Regions from separate parts of the Rhizobium sp. CB2179 genome, predicted to be linked through region 2. Evidence: predicted binding sites of a transcription regulator. Region 2 holds the regulator's gene; each other region holds the start of a gene.
The links. Region 2 encodes PhoB, which activates phosphate uptake and scavenging genes when phosphate is short. Its sites were predicted from a motif close to TGTCATNNANCTGTCAT; they were not measured.
Positions count from the first base shown of each region.

Region 1 (5,017 bases), 810 kb from region 2:
AAGGAAGAGGACGGCGAGACGATCGCCTATCCGGATACTTGCGTCGGCACCGACAGCCACACGACGATGATCAACGGTCTCGGCGTTCTCGGCTGGGGTGTGGGCGGTATCGAAGCGGAAGCTGCGATGCTCGGCCAGCCGGTCTCGATGCTGCTGCCCGAAGTCATCGGCTTCAAGCTGACCGGCAAACTCAAGGAAGGCGTCACGGCGACCGACCTCGTTCTCACCGTCGTGCAGATGCTGCGCAAGAAGGGCGTCGTTTCGAAGTTCGTCGAATTTTTCGGCCCCGGCATGGACAACATGCCGCTCGCCGACCGCGCGACGATCGGCAACATGGGCCCGGAATACGGCGCGACCTGCGGCTTCTTCCCGGTCGACGGCGAAACCATCAACTACCTCACCATGTCCGGCCGCACGCATGACCGGATCGCCCTCGTCGAAGCCTATTCGAAGGCCCAGGGCATGTGGCGTGAGGGCGACGGTTCCGAGCTCGTCTTCACCGATACGCTGGAACTCGATCTGAACGATGTCGTGCCGTCGATGGCCGGCCCGAAGCGTCCGGAAGGCCGCATTTCGCTTGAGAACATCGCGACCGGTTTTGCCGGCTCGATGGATGCCGACTACAAGAAGCCCGGCCAGTTGAACAACCGCTATGCCGTCGAAGGCACCGACTTCGATCTCGGCCATGGCGATGTGGCGATCGCCGCCATCACGTCGTGCACCAACACCTCCAACCCGTCAGTGCTGATCGCCGCCGGCCTTCTTGCCCGCAACGCCGTTGCCAAGGGACTGAAGACGAAGCCGTGGGTGAAGACCTCGCTGGCACCGGGAAGCCAAGTCGTCGGCGAATATCTCGCCAAGTCGGGCCTGCAGGCCGACCTCGACAAGCTTGGCTTCAACCTCGTCGGTTTCGGCTGCACCACCTGCATCGGTAATTCCGGCCCGCTGCCGGCACCGATCTCGAAGACGATCAACGACAAGGGCCTTATCGTTTCCGGCGTTCTGTCCGGCAACCGCAACTTCGAAGGCCGCATCTCGCCCGACGTGCAGGCGAACTATCTCGCATCCCCGCCGCTGGTCGTCGCTTATGCGCTTGCCGGCACGGTGCAGACGGATCTGACCAAGGAGCCGATCGGCGAGGACCAGAGCGGCAACCCGGTTTATCTCAAGGACATCTGGCCGACCTCGAAGGAAGTTCAGGAATTCATCCTGAAATACGTGACCCGCGAGCTTTACGAAAGCAAGTATGCCGACGTCTTCAAGGGCGACGTCAACTGGCAGGCCGTTCAGATCCCGCCGGGCCAGACCTATGCCTGGGACGACAATTCGACCTATGTGCAGAACCCGCCCTACTTCGTCGGCATGGGCAAGAAGGGCAGCGGCGTTTCCGACATCAAGGGCGCCCGCGTCCTCGGCCTGTTCGGCGACAAGATCACCACCGACCACATCTCGCCCGCCGGTTCGATCAAGGCGGCATCGCCGGCCGGCGCCTACCTCATCGACCACGACGTCGCCGTTGCCGACTTCAACCAGTACGGCACGCGCCGCGGCAACCATGAAGTGATGATGCGCGGCACCTTCGCCAATATCCGCATCCGCAACCACATCCTCGGCCCGAACGGCAAGGAAGGTGGCTACACCATCCATTACCCGTCGAAGGAAGAGACCTCGATCTACGACGCCGCGATGCAGTACAAGCAGGAAGGCGTGCCGCTCGTCATCTTCGCCGGTGTCGAATATGGCAATGGCTCCTCCCGCGACTGGGCTGCCAAGGGCACCAACCTGCTCGGCGTCAAGGCGGTGGTCGCCCAATCCTTCGAGCGCATCCATCGCTCGAACCTGGTCGGCATGGGCATCATCCCCTTCGTCTTCGAAGAGGGCACGACCTGGCAGAGCCTCGGCCTCAAGGGCGACGAACTCGTCACCATCGAAGGTCTGGAAAAGATCAAGCCACGCGAGAAGAAGATCGCCAGGATCACCTATGGCGACGGCACCGTGAAGGAGGTTCCGCTGCTGTCGCGCGTCGATACGCTCGACGAGGTAGTCTACCTCAACAATGGCGGCATCCTGCAGACGGTTCTGCGCGACCTCGCTGCCTGATTTTTAAGACACTCACATGACAATGGCCGCCGGAGAGCAGTTTCCGGCGGTTTTTCTTTGCGGCGACAGTCTTTAAACGGGGCTCACGATGATTTGTTTTACGCAAGTTCCCGTCTAGCTACGTCTCACCCGTTCGTGACTTTTCGTTTGAACCCGGAAGGATTATTCGTACGTTCATATGTCAGGGCCTCCGGTTCCAACATGCCGTCGGCGCTGAAAAAGAGGTGCAGGTGAATGTCCCCCCGTTTTTTGATTCCGCTGATCGCCGGCGTTGTTCTCTCGGGCCCGTTGCAGGCCGAAGACGGCACACCGAAAGGTGTCGTCGAACTCTTCACGGCGCAGGGCTGCTCCTCCTGTCCTCCTGCTGATGCCGCTTTCCGCAAGCTGGTGAACCAGGGCGATGTCATCGCGCTCGCCTATCATGTCGATTACTGGAACTATCTCGGTTGGGCCGATACGCTGAGTTCCAAGGAAAATACCGAGCGGCAGTATGGCTATGCCAAGACAATGGGCCGCAGCAACGTCTACACGCCGCAGGCGATCGTCAATGGACGCGGCCATCTGGCCGGCGCCGATCTCAATGGCATCAACAGCCAGATCGACACCTATAGCAGCGAAGGCAATGGGCTGACCGTTCCGATCAGTGCCGCGATGCGCGGCGATGAGCTGGAGATCAAGATCGGCGCGGGACAGGGCAAAGCCAATGTCGTGATGGTCTATTTCGACAAGGAAAAGACCATCGACGTCGAAAAGGGCGAGAACAGCGGCCAGAAGATCTCCTATCTCCACAGCGTCACCAATGTCGAAACCGTCGGCATGTGGGACGGCAAGGCGACCAGTCTGACGCTGCCGGCCAGCGTGCTGCAGCGGCCGCAGCTCGAGGGCTGCGCGATTCTGCTTCAATCGGCAACCGCAGACGGCGATCCGGCTGCGATCCTTGGCGCGACCGTGGTGATGGCTGGCAAAAATATCTGAAATTTCATCCGGCTGCGGATGAAATGCTGGGGCGGCCCGGCCGAGCGTATTCGGGGCTGGGGTTAAGGTCGATACGCTCCGCCGGGCCCTTTGGCGCGCTGGCGCCAAACTGGAGCTCATAAATCTCCTGCAAATGAGGCGCTGTTTTGACTGAAATGCGGCGCTGCGGAGAAAGCGTTGGCCTGCCCAGCGCCCTTGCCCGAGAGACGCGCGGCGCTGTAGTGCGGCTGAATGTGACAGCCGGCACTCTTGCAATTTGCGGCAGCTCGGGCAAACTGTCACTCTCCTGTCATATGTGGAGGCCTTGTGAGACTGATGACAGATCAGCCGGATTTGCGACACGGCGAAAGCCGTTCCGTCGACCACAGTTCCTCAGTCGTCGTCGATCTCAGGGAATACAAGCAAAGCAAGGACCCGCTTCCGGTGACCTTCCACCGGCGCGAACTGGACGCGATCCTCTGGATCTACGGTCGGATGGTCGGTGATGGTGAATGGCGCGACTACGCCATCGATCACCTGAAGGACAGGGCGGTCTTTTCCGTTTTCAAGCGTTCCGGTGAAATGCCGCTCTTCCGCATCGAGAAAAACCCGAAGCTCGCCGCCAAGCAGGGCGCCTATTGCGTGATCAGCGTCAACGGCACGATCCTGAAGCGCGGTCACGAGCTGAACCAGGTGCTGAAGGTCTTCGACAAGGCCCTGAAGCTCGTCGACAAGTAAACCATATCAGCCGTTAAACAGCGTGCCGGGATAGGTCGACGGGTCCGGATCTGCGCTCATACCCTCACCGAGGGCGCGCTGCATGAACATCGTATCCAGCCAGCGGCCGTGTTTGTAGCCGGTGCCCTTCATCAGGCCAACCTCCTCGAAGCCGGCCGTGCGATGAAGCGCGATCGAGGCGGGGCTGGCGCCGCCGATGACGGCTGCCATCTGACGAAAGCCGAGGGTGGTGCAACGGATGATCAGTTCGGCGAGCAGCGCCTTGCCGATGCCGCGGCCGCGGGCTTGCGGCGCCAGATAAATCGAATCCTCGACCAGCCAGCGATAGGCAGGACGCGTGCGGAAGGCCGAGGCGTAGGCGTAGCCGAGCAAGGCCCCGTCCGTGCCGATGGCTGCGATATAGGGATATTGCTGGCCGACGATGGCCGCAAAACGTTGCGCCATCTCGGCCTCGGAGGGCGGGACGATCTCATAGCTCGCGACGCCGTTCAGGACCGATTCGCGATAGATATCGGCAATGGCGGGAATATCGGCGTTCGAAGCATCGCGCAGGAGGAAGGACATTTCAGCAGCATATCCATAAGGGCGGCAGGGGCTTTCTAAAACCATTCCGTGAAAGCCTGCGCAACAAAAAAGGCGGCCGAAGCCGCCTTTTCGATCTCAGTCTGCCCTGCTTATTTACGGTTGCCCATGAACTGCAGCAGGAACATGAAGAGGTTGATGAAGTCGAGATAGAGCGTCAGCGCACCCATGATCGCCTTGCGGCCGGCCACGGCGACGTCATCGGCTTCCAGGTACAATTCCTTGATCCGCTGCGTATCGTAGGCCGTGAGGCCTGCGAAGATCAGTACGCCGAGTACCGAGATCGCGAACTGCACGGCGGACGACGCCAGGAAGATGTTGACGATCGAGGCGATGATCAGGCCGAAAAGACCCATCATCAGGAACGAGCCCATCGCCGACAGATTACGCTTTGTCGTGTAGCCGTAAAGCGACAGCGCGCCGAACGAGGCGGCGGTGACGAAGAAGGTCTGAACGACGCTCTGACCCGTGTAGATCAGGAAGATCGACGAGAGCGACAGGCCGACGAGCGCGGCGTAGACCGCAAAGGTCGTCTGGGCGGCGGCCACCGTCATCGTATTGATCCGGAAGCTCAGGAAGAACACCAGAGCCAGCGGCGCCAGAATGACAACCCACTTCAGCGGGCTTACATAGATCGCCTGAC
Region 1 is NZ_CM172781.1:4,279,825-4,284,841, reverse strand. It holds gene acnA (aconitate hydratase AcnA) at 1-2,100, shown strand, start outside; gene AC244Q_RS21105 (DUF1223 domain-containing protein) at 2,335-3,075, shown strand; gene AC244Q_RS21100 (DUF2794 domain-containing protein) at 3,391-3,792, shown strand; gene AC244Q_RS21095 (GNAT family N-acetyltransferase) at 3,799-4,356, opposite strand; gene AC244Q_RS21090 (Bax inhibitor-1/YccA family protein) at 4,467-5,017, opposite strand, start outside.
Region 1: AC244Q_RS21100 (DUF2794 domain-containing protein) is a predicted target of PhoB. The motif match lies at 3,352-3,368, and genes of this name have one in related genera.

Region 2 (5,017 bases):
GCACGGCGCTGCCGACGGCCATGGCAAGCGGATTGCCGCCATAGGTCGAGCCATGCGTACCGGCCTTCATGCCGGAGGCGGCCTCTGATGTGGCAAGGCAGGCGCCGAGCGGGAAACCGCCGCCGATGCCCTTGGCGACCGCCATGATGTCGGGGGTGATGCCCGACCATTCATGGGCGAAGAGCTTGCCGGTGCGGCCGACGCCGGTCTGGACCTCGTCGAGGATCAACAGCAGGCCGTTCTCGTCGCAGAGCTGGCGAAGCGCCTTCATGAACTCAGGTGTGGCAGGACGCACACCGCCCTCGCCCTGCACCGGCTCGATGAGGATGGCGGCCGTCGCCTCGGTGATCGCGGCGCGGACCGCTTCGATATCGCCGAAAGCCACCTGATCGAAACCCGGCGCCTTGGGGCCGAAGCCTTCGAGATATTTCTCCTGGCCGCCGGCGGCGATGGTCGCCAGCGTCCGTCCGTGGAAGGCGCCTTCGAAGGTGATGATATGGAAGCGCTCGGGATGGCCCTTGGAAAACTGATAGCGGCGCGCCGTCTTGATCGCGCATTCGAGCGCCTCGGCACCCGAATTGGTGAAGAACACCTTGTCGGCGAAGGTGGCGTCCGTCAGGCGTTTTGCCAGACGCTCCTGGCCGGGGATCTCATAGATGTTCGACAGGTGCCAGACCTTGTCGGCCTGCTCCTTCAGTGCGCCGACCACATGCGGATTGCTGTGGCCGACTGAGGTGACGGCAACGCCGGCGCCGAAATCGAGATATCGCTCGCCAGTTTCGGTGATCAGCCATACGCCCTCGCCTCGCTCGAACCGCAGCGGGGCACGAGAATAGGTGTCATAAAGCGGCGCGGCTTCAGCCATGGCGCGATCTCCATCAAAGTTGCCGGGCAATGACTCCGGCTAAGGAAACCAGGCCCGAAAAATCAAAAATGCCGCCTTGCGGCGGCGAGTGGCACTATTTCCTTTTCGCGCTGCAATGTCAACAAAACGGCGCCCTTAGCGTATGCAGCACAGGTGTACAGCGGCATTTTCAGTCTTCAACAGGCATTATTGCAGAAATGCCACGCAGGGACAGCAAGTTGGGGAAAACTACGAATTCGATTCATCCGGATTCATGCGACTCTTGTCACGGAGTCAGGCTCACACTAGGTTAAAGATCAATTACTAGACTGCATGCGGCGGAACTAGTCACCAAAATTGATCAAGCGTTTCTTGTTTCGGAGCTCCCGGGACAACGGTGAGGGATTCTGCCATCACCAACGCAAAAGGTGGAGACAGGGCATGAACTGGACAGACGAGCGGGTCGAGAAACTCAAGAAGCTTTGGGCCGAAGGACTGAGCGCCAGCCAGATCGCGGCACAACTTGGCGGTGTCAGCCGAAACGCGGTCATCGGCAAAGTGCACCGGCTGTGCCTTCCCGGCCGTGCCAAGGCCGGCGGCACCAACACCGCGGCGCGAACGCCGAAGCGCAACACATCGGCGCCGCGCGCGCCGAACTTCGCCTCTCGCATCACCACCCGCACCGTTACCCGCCAGCAGGGCGCGACGATGCTGAAGGAAGAGATCGAGATCGAAACGATCGAGGAAATGGAATACGTGCCGAGAGGCAATGTGGTGGTGCCGATTTCGCGCCGCCTCGGCCTGACGGAACTGACCGAGCGCACCTGCAAATGGCCGGTCGGCGATCCGCTGAAGGACGACTTCCATTTCTGCGGCTGCGAGTCCCCCGACAATTCGCCCTATTGCAGCTATCACCAGAAGCTTGCCTACCAGCCGGTCAACGAACGCCGCCGGGCAGCGGCGCGCGCCAGCTGAGGGGGCTGACCATCGTTAGAATGCAGAAAACGGGCCGAGCGGCCCGTTTTTTTATGCGCGGATGGAAGCTCAGGTTTCCCTCCGTCATGCTCGGCCTTGTGCCGAGCATCTGATCACCTCAACTACTTGAGAGAAAAACCTTTATTTTCAAATGCTTAATTTGGCGTGCGCAGATCCTCGGCACAAGGCCGAGGATGACGTCGCGGGTTTTGCCAGGGCTTTGCCAGCAGGCTCAGATGAAAGCCCTCAGGCTTCCATCGAATAACCGGCGCCGCGGACGGTGCGGATGACGTCCTGCATGTTGGAGAAATTCAGCGCCTTGCGCAGGCGGCCGACATGGACGTCGACGGTGCGCTCGTCGACATAGATATCGTGGCCCCAGACGCCGTCCAGAAGCTGCGAGCGGGAGAAGACCCGGCCCGGCGACGACATCAGGAATTCCAGCAGGCGGAATTCGGTGGGGCCGAGGCGGACTTCGCGGGTCTTGCGATGGACGCGATGGGTCTCACGGTCGAGCTCGATGTCACCGCATTTCAGCACCGTCGACAGCACCTCGGGACGGGCGCGACGCAGCATCGCCTTGACGCGGGCAACGAGCTCGGGGGTCGAAAAGGGCTTGACGACATAGTCGTCGGCGCCCGTCGACAATCCGCGGACACGCTCGCTCTCTTCGCCGCGCGCCGTCAGCATGATGATCGGCAGGCGCTCGGTCTCCGGCCGCATGCGCAGGCGCCGGCAGAGCTCGATGCCGGAGACGCCGGGCAGCATCCAATCGAGGATGAGAAGATCGGGCGTGCGCTCCTGAAGCCGCATTTCGGCTTCGTCGCCACGAAGGATGGTATCGACCTCGAAGCCTTCCGCTTCGAGATTGTAGCGAAGAAGCACGCTGAGGGCTTCCTCGTCTTCAACAACTGCAACTCTCGGGATCATGCGTGTGGGTCTCCTCGCGCATGATCCTTAAACCGGGGGTGATTTAAGCAATGCATCCTGCGCAAAATCAGAATTGGCTGCGACCTCTTGCGCGCCCGGATGGGCGCGCACGCAAGCGGCGGGGTGTAGGCGGTTATTCGGTGACCGCGCCGACGGTGTTGGCGCTGTCATCCTTTGGACGGTCGCCTTCCGGCTGCGCGCCTGTCGTCATGTAAAAGATCGTCTCGGCGATGTTGGTGGCGTGGTCGCCAATGCGCTCGATGTTCTTGGCGCAGAAGAGAAGATGCGTGCAGCTGGTGATGTTGCGCGGATCTTCCATCATGTAGGTCAGGAGTTCGCGGAACAGCGAGGTGTACATCGCGTCGATCTCGTTGTCGCGTTCGCGGATCGCATTCGCCTTGTCGGCGGAACGATTGGTGTAGACGTCGAGCACTTCCTTGAGCTGGACGAGCGCCAGCTCGGACAGATGCTCGAGGCCGCGGGCGAGCTTGCGGGGAACGCCGGTGCTTTGGACGGCGATGACGCGCTTGGCGGTGTTCTTGCCGAGGTCGCCGACCCGTTCGAGATCGGCGGCGATGCGGATCGAACCCATGATTTCGCGAAGGTCCGCGGCCATCGGCTGGCGGCGGGCGATGGTGACGATCGCCTTGTCGCCGATTTCGCGTTCGGCGTGATCGAGGATCACATCGTCGGAGATGACCTTCTGCGCCAGCGCGGTATCGCCGTTGACGAGCGCCCGCACGGCTTCGGCGACCATCTGCTCGGCCAGGCCGCCCATTTCGGAAATCCGCCTGGACAGGAACTTCAGATCATCATCATAGGCAGAATAAATATGTGTCGATGCCATGGGGCTTTATCCTCGAATAACGGAAAGGCTTGGTGACGCCAAAATCAGCCGAAGCGACCCATGATATAGTCCTGGGTGCGCGGATCGTCGGGATTGGTGAACATCTTGTCGGTGTCGTTCTCCTCGACGAGATTGCCGAGGTGGAACATGGCGGTGCGCTGCGAAACACGCGCGGCCTGCTGCATGGAATGGGTGACGATGACGATCGTGTAGTTCTCGCGCAGCTCGTGGATCAGCTCCTCGACCTTGGCGGTGGCGATCGGGTCGAGCGCCGAGCAGGGCTCGTCCATCAGGATGACTTCCGGGCTGACGGCGACGGCACGGGCAATGCAGAGGCGCTGCTGCTGACCGCCCGACAGGCCGGTGCCGGATTCGTGCACGCGGTCCTTGACCTCGTTCCAGAGACCGGCGCGCTGCAGGCTGGTCTCGACGATCTGGTCGAGATCGGCCTTCGACTTGGCAAGGCCATGGATGCGCGGGCCATAGGAGACGTTTTCATAGATCGTCTTCGGGAACGGGTTCGGCTTCTGGAAGACCATGCCGACGCGGGCACGAAGTTCGACGACGTCGATATCGGGATCATAGATATCGTCGGTATCCAGCGTGATCTTGCCGGTGACGCGGCAGCCGTCGATCGTGTCGTTCATGCGGTTGAGGCTGCGCAGGAAGGTCGACTTGCCGCAGCCGGACGGGCCGATCAGGGCGGTTACGGTGTTTTCGCGGATGTTCAGGTTCACATCGAATAGCGCGCGCTTTTCGCCGTAGTAAACCGAGACATCCTTTCCGATCATCTTATACGGGACGTTGCTCATCTTGTGATCCAGCGCCTTTTCAACTGCAGCTTCCGTCAACATGTTCATGATCTTGTAACTCCGTTTACCAGCGGCGCTCGAAGCGACGACGCAAGAGGATGGCGCCCATGTTCATGACGATCAGGAACAGGAGCAGGACGATGATGGCACCCGAAGTACGCTCAACGAAGGCACGTTCGGCCTCGTTGGCCCACATATAGACCTGTACGGGCAGAGCCGTCGAGGGATCGAGCGGTGTCGTCGGCGCGTTGGCGACGAAGGCGACCATGCCGATCAGGAGCAGCGGCGCGGTTTCGCCAAGCGCGTGCGCCAGGCCGATGATCGTACCGGTGAGGATGCCGGGCATGGCGAGCGGCAGCACATGGTGGAACACCATCTGCATCTTCGAAGCGCCGAGGCCGAGGGCTGCGGCACGGATCGACGGCGGCACGGCGCGAAGGGCGGCGCGCGTCGCGATGATGATCGTCGGCAGGGTCATCAGCGTCAGCACCAGGCCGCCGACCAGCGAGGCCGAGCGCGGCAGGCCGATGAAGTTGATGAAGACGGACAGACCAAGCAGGCCGTAGACGATCGAAGGGACCGCGGCGAGGTTGTTGATGTTGACCTCGA
Region 2 is NZ_CM172781.1:183,078-188,094, reverse strand. It holds gene AC244Q_RS00950 (aspartate aminotransferase family protein) at 1-865, opposite strand, end outside; gene AC244Q_RS00945 (GcrA family cell cycle regulator) at 1,286-1,819, shown strand; gene phoB (phosphate regulon transcriptional regulator PhoB) at 2,066-2,749, opposite strand; gene phoU (phosphate signaling complex protein PhoU) at 2,883-3,596, opposite strand; gene pstB (phosphate ABC transporter ATP-binding protein PstB) at 3,641-4,456, opposite strand; gene pstA (phosphate ABC transporter permease PstA) at 4,473-5,017, opposite strand, start outside.

Region 3 (5,017 bases), 390 kb from region 2:
CGCGCTGATTTCGACGATCATCGCCTTCGTTTTTGCCGTCCCTTTGAGCTTCTTTGCCGCGCGCAACCTGACGAATTCATGGCCGTTGCGCATCGTCACCAAGCGGCTGATGGAATTCCTGCGCGCCTTCCCGGAGATCGTCATTGCCGGGCTGTTTTCGGCGATCCTGTCGATCGGGCCGGTCGCCGCCATCATCGCCATCACCCTGCACACGATCGGCGCGCTCGGCAAACTCTTCTACGAAGTGGCCGAGAATATCGACATGAAGCCGCATGAGGGCATGAAAGCCGTCGGCGCCAACTGGTGGGAGCGCATTCGCTTTGCCGCCCTGCCGCAGGTGCTGCCGAATTTCACCTCCTATGCGCTGCTGCGCCTTGAGATCAACGTGCGCGCCTCGACCATCATCGGCGCCGTCGGCGGCGGCGGCATCGGCGAGGAGCTGAAGCTTTCGATCTCGCGGGGATTCGGCGCCAAGACGGTGGCGCTCGTTCTGCTGCTGTTCGTGACCATCGTCGCCGTCGACCAGTTCTCCGCATGGCTGCGCCGCCGCCTTGTCGGCGAGCACGCCTTCCTCCTGCAACATTGAGGCCGCCATGACGGTGATCGACGCAAACCGCATGCACGAGATAGAAACGCGCTATCCGGAATATTTCCACCGGTCGTTCCGCCAGCGTTTCGGCGGGCTGATGATCCTCATCGCGACGTTGCTCTACAGCCTTTATGCCGTCTGGTTCTTCGACCTGCCCAAACTTTTCGCCGAAGCCCATTGGGAGCGCGTCGGCATCTATCTCAGCCAATGGGTGAGCTACGACGTTCAGCCGGAATTCCGCATCGAGGGTGACGGCTCGATCGATGTCCGTTATCCGCGCTTCTCGCCGCTCGGCGACAATCCGCATCCGGATTGGCTGGTCAACAACCCCGACGGCAGCATCACCGTTTCGATCAGCGGCACCAGCCGCACCGTCACCGTCTCGAAGAGCCAGACGATCGTCACCGCGCATGGCGTCAGCGTCCCGGTCGACGTTTCGAGCGGTGCGCCGAAAGTCGTCGGGCCGGTACCCGGCTGGATGACTGTTTATGATGACAATGTGCTGGCCGATCTCGGCTTTGCCGGCAATGTCAGCATTTCAGTCGACCGGGTGAAGATCCGCAAACGTTTCATCGGCTGGGCGAATTTCATCTTCGATACGCAATCCTCCTTCTTCGACAAGCCGGTCCGCGAGGTCGTCAGCCTCATCGTCTCCGGCCCGCGCATCAAGCCCGACCAATCCAATCTGTCGCTCGCCTTCGACGACATCTGGAACAACAGCGAATGGCAGCACGGCGATGTCTGGACCAAGCTTTTCCAGACGATCGTCATGGCGTTCCTCGGCACGCTGCTCGGTTCGCTTACCGCCTTTCCGCTCGCCTTCCTGGCAGCCCGCAACATCACGCCGAACCGCCTGCTCAACCAGATCCTGAAGCGCTTCTTCGATTTCCTGCGGTCGGTCGATATGCTGATCTGGGCGCTGTTCCTGACACGCGCCTTCGGCCCCGGCCCGCTTGCCGGCAGCGGTGCGATCTTCCTCACCGAGACCGGCACGCTCGGCAAGCTCTATTCCGAAGGCCTCGAGAATATCGACAACAAGCCGCGGGAAGGCATCAAATCAACAGGCGCTCAGACCGTGCTCGTTCATCGTTACGGCATTATGCCGCAGATCGTTCCCGTCTTCGTCAGCCAGACGCTCTACCAATGGGAATCAAACGTACGCGGCGCGACCATTATCGGCGCCGTCGGCGCCGGCGGCATTGGCCTGAAACTGTGGGAGGCCATGCGCACCAACGCCAACTGGGAAAACGTCGCCTACATGGTCATCCTGATTCTGATCGTCGTCTTCATTTTCGACACCGCCTCGAACGCGTTGCGCCACCGGCTGATGGGCACGAAGACCCACTGATCCATCGATCAAAGGCGGTGGATGCTGCCGCCATCATCATTCTGTCACGGAAATCTTTTAGCCGGGAGCCTGCTTGCGGTTCGCCGCCAAATCACTGCACAGTGCCCTCCCCATTTGGACGATCTCCAGGATAAAAGCCTTGCGCTACGCTCTCTATTTCTCGCCGCCGAAGGATGATCCCCTGACCGGCGCGGCCTCGCTCTGGCTCGGCCGCAATGCTTTCACCGGCGAGACCTATCCGGCACCGGAATATGCGCAACTGGCTGCGGCAGAACAGTTCGAGCTGACCGCCGACCCGCGCCGTTACGGCTTTCACGCCACGATCAAGGCGCCCTTTTCGCTCGCCTCCTCGGTCACCGAGAAGGATCTCATGACCGTTGCCGAGGATTTTGCCCAGCGCACCCAAGCCTTCGAGATTCCTGAGCTTGTGCTCGGCCAGCTCGGCCGTTTTTTTGCCCTCGTTCCCGGTTCACTGCATCAACCTCTTCAAGATTTCGCCGCGAAGGTGGTAAGGTCGTTCGAACCGTTCCGCGCAGCGCTTTCCGAGGCCGATATGGCGCGGCGCAATCCGGAGAAGCTCAGCGACAGCCAGCGCGCTCATCTGCTGCGCTGGGGTTATCCTTACGTCATGGAGGATTTCGGCTTTCACATGACGCTGAGCGGCCAGGTGCCCGAGACACGCGCCGCGGTGATGAAAGCGATCCTGACCGAGCGTTTTGCCGATTTCACCGGCCGGCCGCTTTTGATTTCCGGCCTTGCCGTCTTCATCGAGGAGACGCGCGGCGCGCCATTCGAAGTTCATTCCTGGCTACCGCTTGCCGGCGCCAAAAGCTGAAAGACCTGACGACATGAGCAAAGAGACCGTGTTTTCCAACGCCCGCATCGTTCTCGAGGACGACATCCTCTCGGGCTCGATCCTCATCCGCGACGGGAAGATCGCCGACATCTCCGAGGGCAACTCGGTAGCCGGCGAAGATTTTGAAGGCGACTACATCATTCCAGGCCTCGTTGAGCTGCACACCGATCATCTCGAAGGCCATTATCAGCCGCGCCCCGGCATTCGCTGGAACAAGACCGCCGCGATCCAGGCGCATGACGCCCAGATCGTCACCTCAGGCATCACCACGGTGTTCGACTGCCTGCGCATGGGTGCGGACGAGGACGGCGGCTTCGAACATGGCGAGATGCGCGAGATGGCCGATGCCATCCAGTCGGCAGAGACGGAAGGCAGGCTGCGTGCCGAGCACCTCATCCATTTGCGCTGCGAGGTCTCGGCCGACAATGTGCTCGAACATTTCGCCGACTTCGAAAACGACCGGCATGTGAGGCTCGTCTCGCTGATGGATCATGCGCCCGGCCAGCGTCAGTTCCAGACGATGGATCAATATATCTTCTACTACCAGAAGAAGCGGGGCCTCAGCGACGAGGCCTTCGGCCGTTTCGTCGCCAAGCGCCAGGCAGAATCGGCGCGCAATTCGACGCCGCACCGCAACGCCATCGCCAAGGTCTGCGCCGAGCGCGGCATCACCGTGGCAAGCCATGACGATGCGACGCTCTCGCATGTCGACGAGGCGATCGACAACGGCGTGCGCCTGGCCGAATTCCCGACCAGCTTCGACGCCGCCCGGGCTTCGCACGGACATGGCATGAGCGTGCTGATGGGCGCGCCGAACATCGTGCGCGGCAAGTCGCATTCCGGCAATATCGCCGCCCGCGACCTTGCCGAAATGGGCGTGCTCGACGTGCTTTCCTCCGACTACGTGCCGCTCAGCCTGCTGCATGCGCCCTTCATCCTCGCCGATGAGGTCGAGAGCATCAGCCTGCCGAAGGCGATCGCCATGGTGACGTCGACGCCCGCCCGCACCGTCAGCCTCGACGATCGCGGCCGGATCGCAACGGGGCTGCGTGCCGATCTCGTGCGCGTCCACCGTTCGCACGGCGTGCCGGTTACACGCTCGGTCTGGCGCCAGGGACGCCGTGTCGCATGATGTCGCACGAACCCCACGCAGGAGCCGGAGCCGAGCGCGGCATCATGGTCGTCGTCGTCGGACCGAGCGGCGCTGGCAAGGACACGCTGATGAACCTCGCGGCCCGGCGTTTCAAGGGCCGCGACGATGTGCATTTCGTCCGCCGCGTCATCACCCGTCACCGTGACGCCGGCGGCGAAGACCATCTTTCCGTCTCCCTCGAAGGTTTTGCCGCCATGGAGCAGTCAGGCTCCTTCGCCGTCTGGTGGGAAGCGCATGGCCTGAAATACGGCATTTCGGCCGAGGTCTCGGTGGCGCTGTCGCGAGGCCACATTGTCGTCGCCAACGGCTCGCGCTCGGCGCTTCACCGCTTCCAGGCCGCCTTCCCGCGGCTGAAGGTCATCAACGTCACCGCCCGCCCCGAAGTGCTCGCCGGCCGGCTGGAGGCGCGCGGCCGCGAGACGCATGAGGATATCATGGCCCGGCTCGCCCGCGGACCGCTGACGGTGCGTGGCGAGTATGACGTGGTGGAGCTCGACAATAGCGGCTCGCTCGAAGAGGCCGAGCAGAAGATGATCGAGATCCTCGACGGATTGCTGACCAAGGCGCCCTGAACAGATCGAGAGGAAGGGCATGCGCGCCATCAAGGTGGTCGACTACGATCCTTCCTGGCCGCGGCTGTTTGCCGAGATCAGCACCGAGGTCTCCGCCTTGCTCGGTGACCACCTGCTTTCCATCGATCATATCGGCAGTACGTCGGTGCCTGGCCTGCCGGCCAAGCCGAAGATCGACCTTGCTGCCGTGATGATATCGGACGCCTTCCTGCCAGCGGCGATCGAGATCGTGCGCGCTGCCGACTTCGTCTTCCACGGCGATACCGGAGAGCAACGATGGGCCTTCACCCGCGATCATGACGGTTATGGGTTCAGGCTCTATCTTTGCGGACCCGATAATCGCGCGCATCGGGACCGCATTCTGTTTCGTGATTATCTCAGGGATCACCCCGAGAGGGCCAAGGCCTATGCCGATCTGAAGGGCCGGCTGGCTGCGGAGGCAGGCGGCGATTGGGATTTTTATACCGTCGGAAAGACCGATTTTGTAAGCGAGACGGTT
Region 3 is NZ_CM172781.1:4,703,253-4,708,269, reverse strand. It holds gene phnE (phosphonate ABC transporter, permease protein PhnE) at 1-586, shown strand, start outside; gene phnE (phosphonate ABC transporter, permease protein PhnE) at 594-1,937, shown strand; gene AC244Q_RS22990 (DUF1045 domain-containing protein) at 2,077-2,772, shown strand; gene AC244Q_RS22985 (alpha-D-ribose 1-methylphosphonate 5-triphosphate diphosphatase) at 2,786-3,925, shown strand; gene phnN (phosphonate metabolism protein/1,5-bisphosphokinase (PRPP-forming) PhnN) at 3,922-4,518, shown strand; gene AC244Q_RS22975 (GrpB family protein) at 4,538-5,017, shown strand, end outside.
Region 3: AC244Q_RS22990 (DUF1045 domain-containing protein) is a predicted target of PhoB. The motif match lies at 1,969-1,985, and genes of this name have one in related genera.

Region 4 (5,017 bases), 1.1 Mb from region 2:
ACAAACTTTCTCACCTTCAGCATCGACGGCGTCGAACCCGAGTTCGGCGCCCCTGAAGCCGATCGGATTATCTCCGGCGATCCGCATTTCCGTACCTGGAATCTGGAGGAGGTCGAAGGCGGCCTCTATTCCGGTATTTGGGAGGCGACACCGGGCAAGTGGCGGATCGTCTACGAGGAGTGGGAATATTTCAGCCTGCTGTCCGGCCACTCGATCGTGACGGAGGACAGCGGTGAGCCGGTTCATCTGAAGGCGGGCGACCGGATGATCCTCAGACCCGGCTTCAAGGGAACGTGGGAAGTCGTTGAAACGACTCGCAAGGACTATGTGATCAAGGTTTGAGCGGGCCAGCAGACCGACGCTGACGATGGCGGACGGTCCCGATTTGCGGCGATGACGGCCCGTTTCTGCGAATGGCGGCGCCTCTTTCCCGGATAGCACGCTTTTAACCAAACCCATTAATCGGGCCTACATCGGCAAATGCTAAACCTTATCTGCAGCGCATTGCGGACATGATGTCTCCTGCCGTCCCACAGACATGGCCTTGCAATTAATCTTTGCGGAATTTGCATGTCGTCGAATCTTGCAGCCAGGCACGTTCGGACTCAAACGTCTTCCATCATTGCGACAACCGTCTGTTTCCTTGTCGTCGCCCTCGTATTGACTGGCCTGATGGCGCATGTCGTCGTCACCATGACCCGCTCAGTGAACGAGATCGACGATGCCAGGGCCAGTCGCGCCGCCCGCGCGGCGGTCGCAGCCTTTGTGGCTCGCCTGAGCGGGACAACGACGGACAATGCCATATGGGACGATGCTTATAGTGCGGTCTCATCTCCGGCCGCTGCGGATTGGGCCTATGAGAATTGGGGAAAAACCAGCGAGGATTATGCGCTTTATGACGGCGCGATCGTGACCGGCCCTGACCGGTCTTCGATCGTCTCGGCCTATGCCAAAGGCAAGCCCTTCCAGCCGAGCACGTTTTTCGGGGAAGCTTTTTATCAGCAGATCAATGCTGCTGCCGCTCCGGCGAAGGCGCCGGTGGTCAATTTCATCAAGACCGAAAGCGGTATAGCGCTGATCGCCTCGCAGGCGATCCAGCCGTTCGAGACCGCCGCCGAGGTTCCGAAGTTCAGCGTGCTGAGTTTCTATAAGGAGTTTACGTCGGAGGTTCTCGACACTCTCTCCAACGAACATGAACTCGAGGGGCTGAGCCTCGAGACGACCCCCAAGCCGGGATCCCTGAACACGCCGATCACCGACATGAAGGGAGCCGTCATCGGCTATCTCGTTTGGCCGAGCAAAGCCCCCGGAAGCGCCGTGTTTCATCAGGTCTATCCCTATGTTGCAGCTTCTACCGTCATCCTTTCACTATTCTTGATCGGCGTTCTGTTGGTTGGCGCATCCGAGGCGCGGCGCCTGCGCCAACTGGCGCAAACAGCTCGCTTCGAAGCGAGCCATGACAGCTTGAGTGGCTTGTTGAACAGACAGGGGCTTCTCCGCCTGCTGGAGGATCTGGAGAGCCGGGATCCTTCATCGCCGCGGCTTTACTTGGTTGACCTCGACGGCTTCAAGGCGGTCAACGATGCTTGGGGACATGCGGTTGGGGATGATTTGATCCGGATCGTCTCGAACGCGCTGATGACCAGTCATCCCGAAGTCCTGGCCGCGGCCCGGCTGGGAGGCGATGAATTCGCGCTGGTGCACGTTGGATCCACTGCAGGCGAAGAGATCGAAGAGGCGATTCTGGCGCTGTTTGCCGAGCCCTTCAAAATTGACGGGCGAACGATCGAAGTTGGCGCAAGCATCGGAGCTGCGGCGCGCGATGGAGACATATCGCCTTTGGAGCTTCTTCGCAGAGCCGACATGGCCCTCTATCGTGCCAAGGCAAATGGCAAAGGTCAGGCGATTGAATACGACCCCGAACTGGACCGGGAACGCATACGGGTCGCCGAGCTGGAAGGTCTCTTGAAAAACGCCATCGTCAGCGGCGCAATCGAAGCCGTTTTCCAGCCTCTCGTCTCTGCTTCGACCGGTGCTGTCACCGGTCTTGAAGCACTGGCGCGCTGGAAAACTGCAACGGGAAACATCAGCCCGGAAATATTCATCCCTCTTGCTGAAAGATGCGGCCTCATCGATGCCCTTGGCGTCCATATGCTGAGAACGTCGATCGGGCATGCCAAGAGCTGGCCCGGTCTGACTTTGTCGGTGAATGTTTCGCCGATCCAGCTCTGCAATCCGGAATTTGCTGCCCAAGTGATCACGATCCTGCAGGAGTTGGATTTCAATCCAAACCGCCTGACACTGGAAATCACTGAGGGCGTTCTGATGACAAATCCGGATCAGGCCCGTCGGTCGATAGACCAGCTCAAGCGCGTCGGCATAAAGTTTGCTCTTGATGATTTTGGCTGCGGCTACGCCAGCATCGGTGCATTGCGGCAGTTTGGGTTTGATCGCATGAAGATCGACCGCTCGCTGGTGTCCGCTCTCGATGAAACCGCAAATGGCGCCGATATTCTTCGGGCAACCATCTCCCTGGCGACTGCTCTGCAGATTCCCGTGACCGCGGAAGGTATTGAGAATAGCCGTCAGGCGGCGATCTTGCGAGACGCCGGCTGCGACCAGCTTCAAGGCTATATGCTCGGAAAACCCATGTCGGCATGCGACATATCCAGCAGGCTGCGAGAAGAGTCGGCCGCGTGATCTCGTAAAGGCCACGAATTCGGCATCGGGCCTGAGCGGCCCGGCATATCGAAATCCTGAAAACGACATTTCCAGGCATCGCTGCGGCAATCCACCACAGCCATGCGTCAATCTATCCCGATGTTTTTGCTAAGGCTTTGTTAAATCCGCGATTCAATGAAAAGGCCGTAACTGCAGCATTCGCGGCACGGCCCACGGTTGGTTGCGACCGTCAAATTCCGTCATCAAACTGTAATAAAACGCGCCTAGCCCGCCTGCTGTGACGGGAATTTCAGCGCCCCAGACAATGGACACCCCCTCCATGGCGCTGGTCTCGTTGTTTTTCAAATCCATTAGGGAAGCGCTTCATATGCTCAGCAATAAACTTCTTTCGGCCTGCCTCGGCGCCGGCCTGGTTGCCGCTCTGGCGGTTTCGGCGTCCGCCGCCGACATCACCGGCGCCGGCTCCACCTTCGTCTATCCCGTCCTGTCCAAATGGTCTGCGGACTACAACAAGCAGACCGGCGACAAGCTGAACTACCAGTCGATCGGTTCGGGCGGTGGCATCGCCCAGGTCAAGGCTGCAACGGTTGACTTCGGCGCGTCCGACGCTCCGATGAAGCCGGAAGACCTGACGACTGGCGGCTTCGGTCAGTTCCCGCTCGTCGTCGGCGGCATCGTGCCCGTCATCAACGTCAAGGGTATCAAGTCGGGCGAACTGAAGCTCACGGGCAAGGTTCTCGCCGACATCTACCTCGGCAATGTCACCAAGTGGAACGACAAGGCCATCGCCGATCTGAATCCCGGCCTGAAACTGCCCGACAGCCAGATCGCCGTCGTCCACCGTTCGGACGGTTCGGGCACCTCCTTCAACTGGACCAACTACTTCTCCAAGGTCAACGAAGACTGGAAGAGCAAGGTCGGCGAAGGGACCGCCGTCAACTGGCCGGTCGGCATCGGCGGCAAGGGCAACGAAGGCGTCGCCGCTTACGTCACCCGCGTCAAGGATTCGATCGGCTACGTCGAATACGCCTACGCTCTGCAGAACAAGCTGCCCTACGTTCTGATCCAGAACGCCGCAGGCCAGTATCCGAAGCCAAATGCGGAAAGCTTCTCGGCTGCTGCCGCCAGCGCCGAATGGACCAAGGCTCAGGACTTCTACCTGATCATGACCAATGCTCCGGGCGAAAAGGCCTGGCCGGTCACCGCCACGACCTGGGCGATCATGTACAAGGAGCCGAAAGATGCGGCTCGCTCCAAGGCTGCCTTCGCCTTCTTCAAGTGGGCGCTCGAAAACGGCCAGAAGGAAGCCTCTGCCCTCGATTACGTTCCGCTTCCGGAAACCCTGGTGAAGCAGATCGAGGATTACTGGACGGCCTCGTTCAAGGGCTGATCCTGACGAAACTGCGGTCGGGGCGGGAAGCGAGGCTTTCCGCCCCGAATGTCTTTGACACCCCTCAAAGCATCAGAGCGTACGGACATGAGCGAAGCAATGGCATCGCTGCCCGCCACAACCGCGGGCGTGAAGCGCCGCGACGGCGCCGCAGGCGATCGTATTTTTTACTGGATAGTTTTCGGCTGCGGCCTGTTTGTTCTTGTCGCACTGTTCACAGCGGCGTTCTCCATGGTCTGGGACGGGTTTCTCGCGTTCCAAACCTTCGGCTTTGGCTTCCTGACCGGCATGGAATGGGATCCGGTTGCCCAGCGGTTCTCGGGCCTAGTACCGATTTACGGCACGCTGGTCACCTCGGCGCTCGCCATGATCATCGGCGTTCCCGTGAGCCTCGGTATCGCCGTTTTCATTACCGAAGTTGCGCCGCGCTCCATTCGCGGCCCGATCGGCGGTGCCATCGAGCTTCTCGCCGGTATCCCCAGCATCATTTACGGCATGTGGGGTCTCTTCACCTTTGCCCCCTTCATGTCGGACTACGTCCAGCCGGTGCTGATCGACTGGCTAGGCCCGATCCCGGTAATCGGCGCATTGTTCACTGGCGCCCCGCTCGGCATCGGCATGCTGACGTCGGGCATCGTGCTGGCAATCATGATCATCCCCTTCGTCTCCTCGGTCACGCGCGACGTCTTCCTGGTCGTCCCAGCGCAGTTGAAGGAATCGGCCTATGCGCTTGGTTCGACCAAGTGGGAAGTGGTGCGCGACATCGTCATCCCGCACACCCGCACCGCGGTCGTCGGCGGCATCTTCCTTGGTCTCGGCCGCGCGCTCGGAGAGACCATGGCGGTCACCTTCGTACTCGGCAACACCCATAACATCGCGGTGTCGCTGATGGAGCCCGGCACGTCGATCGCTGCGACGCTCGCTAACGAATTTGCCGAAGCTTCG
Region 4 is NZ_CM172781.1:1,322,030-1,327,046, forward strand. It holds gene AC244Q_RS06640 (cupin domain-containing protein) at 1-342, shown strand, start outside; gene AC244Q_RS06645 (bifunctional diguanylate cyclase/phosphodiesterase) at 571-2,700, shown strand; gene pstS (phosphate ABC transporter substrate-binding protein PstS) at 3,050-4,072, shown strand; gene pstC (phosphate ABC transporter permease subunit PstC) at 4,160-5,017, shown strand, end outside.
Region 4: pstS (phosphate ABC transporter substrate-binding protein PstS) is a predicted target of PhoB. The motif match lies at 2,920-2,936, and genes of this name have one in related genera.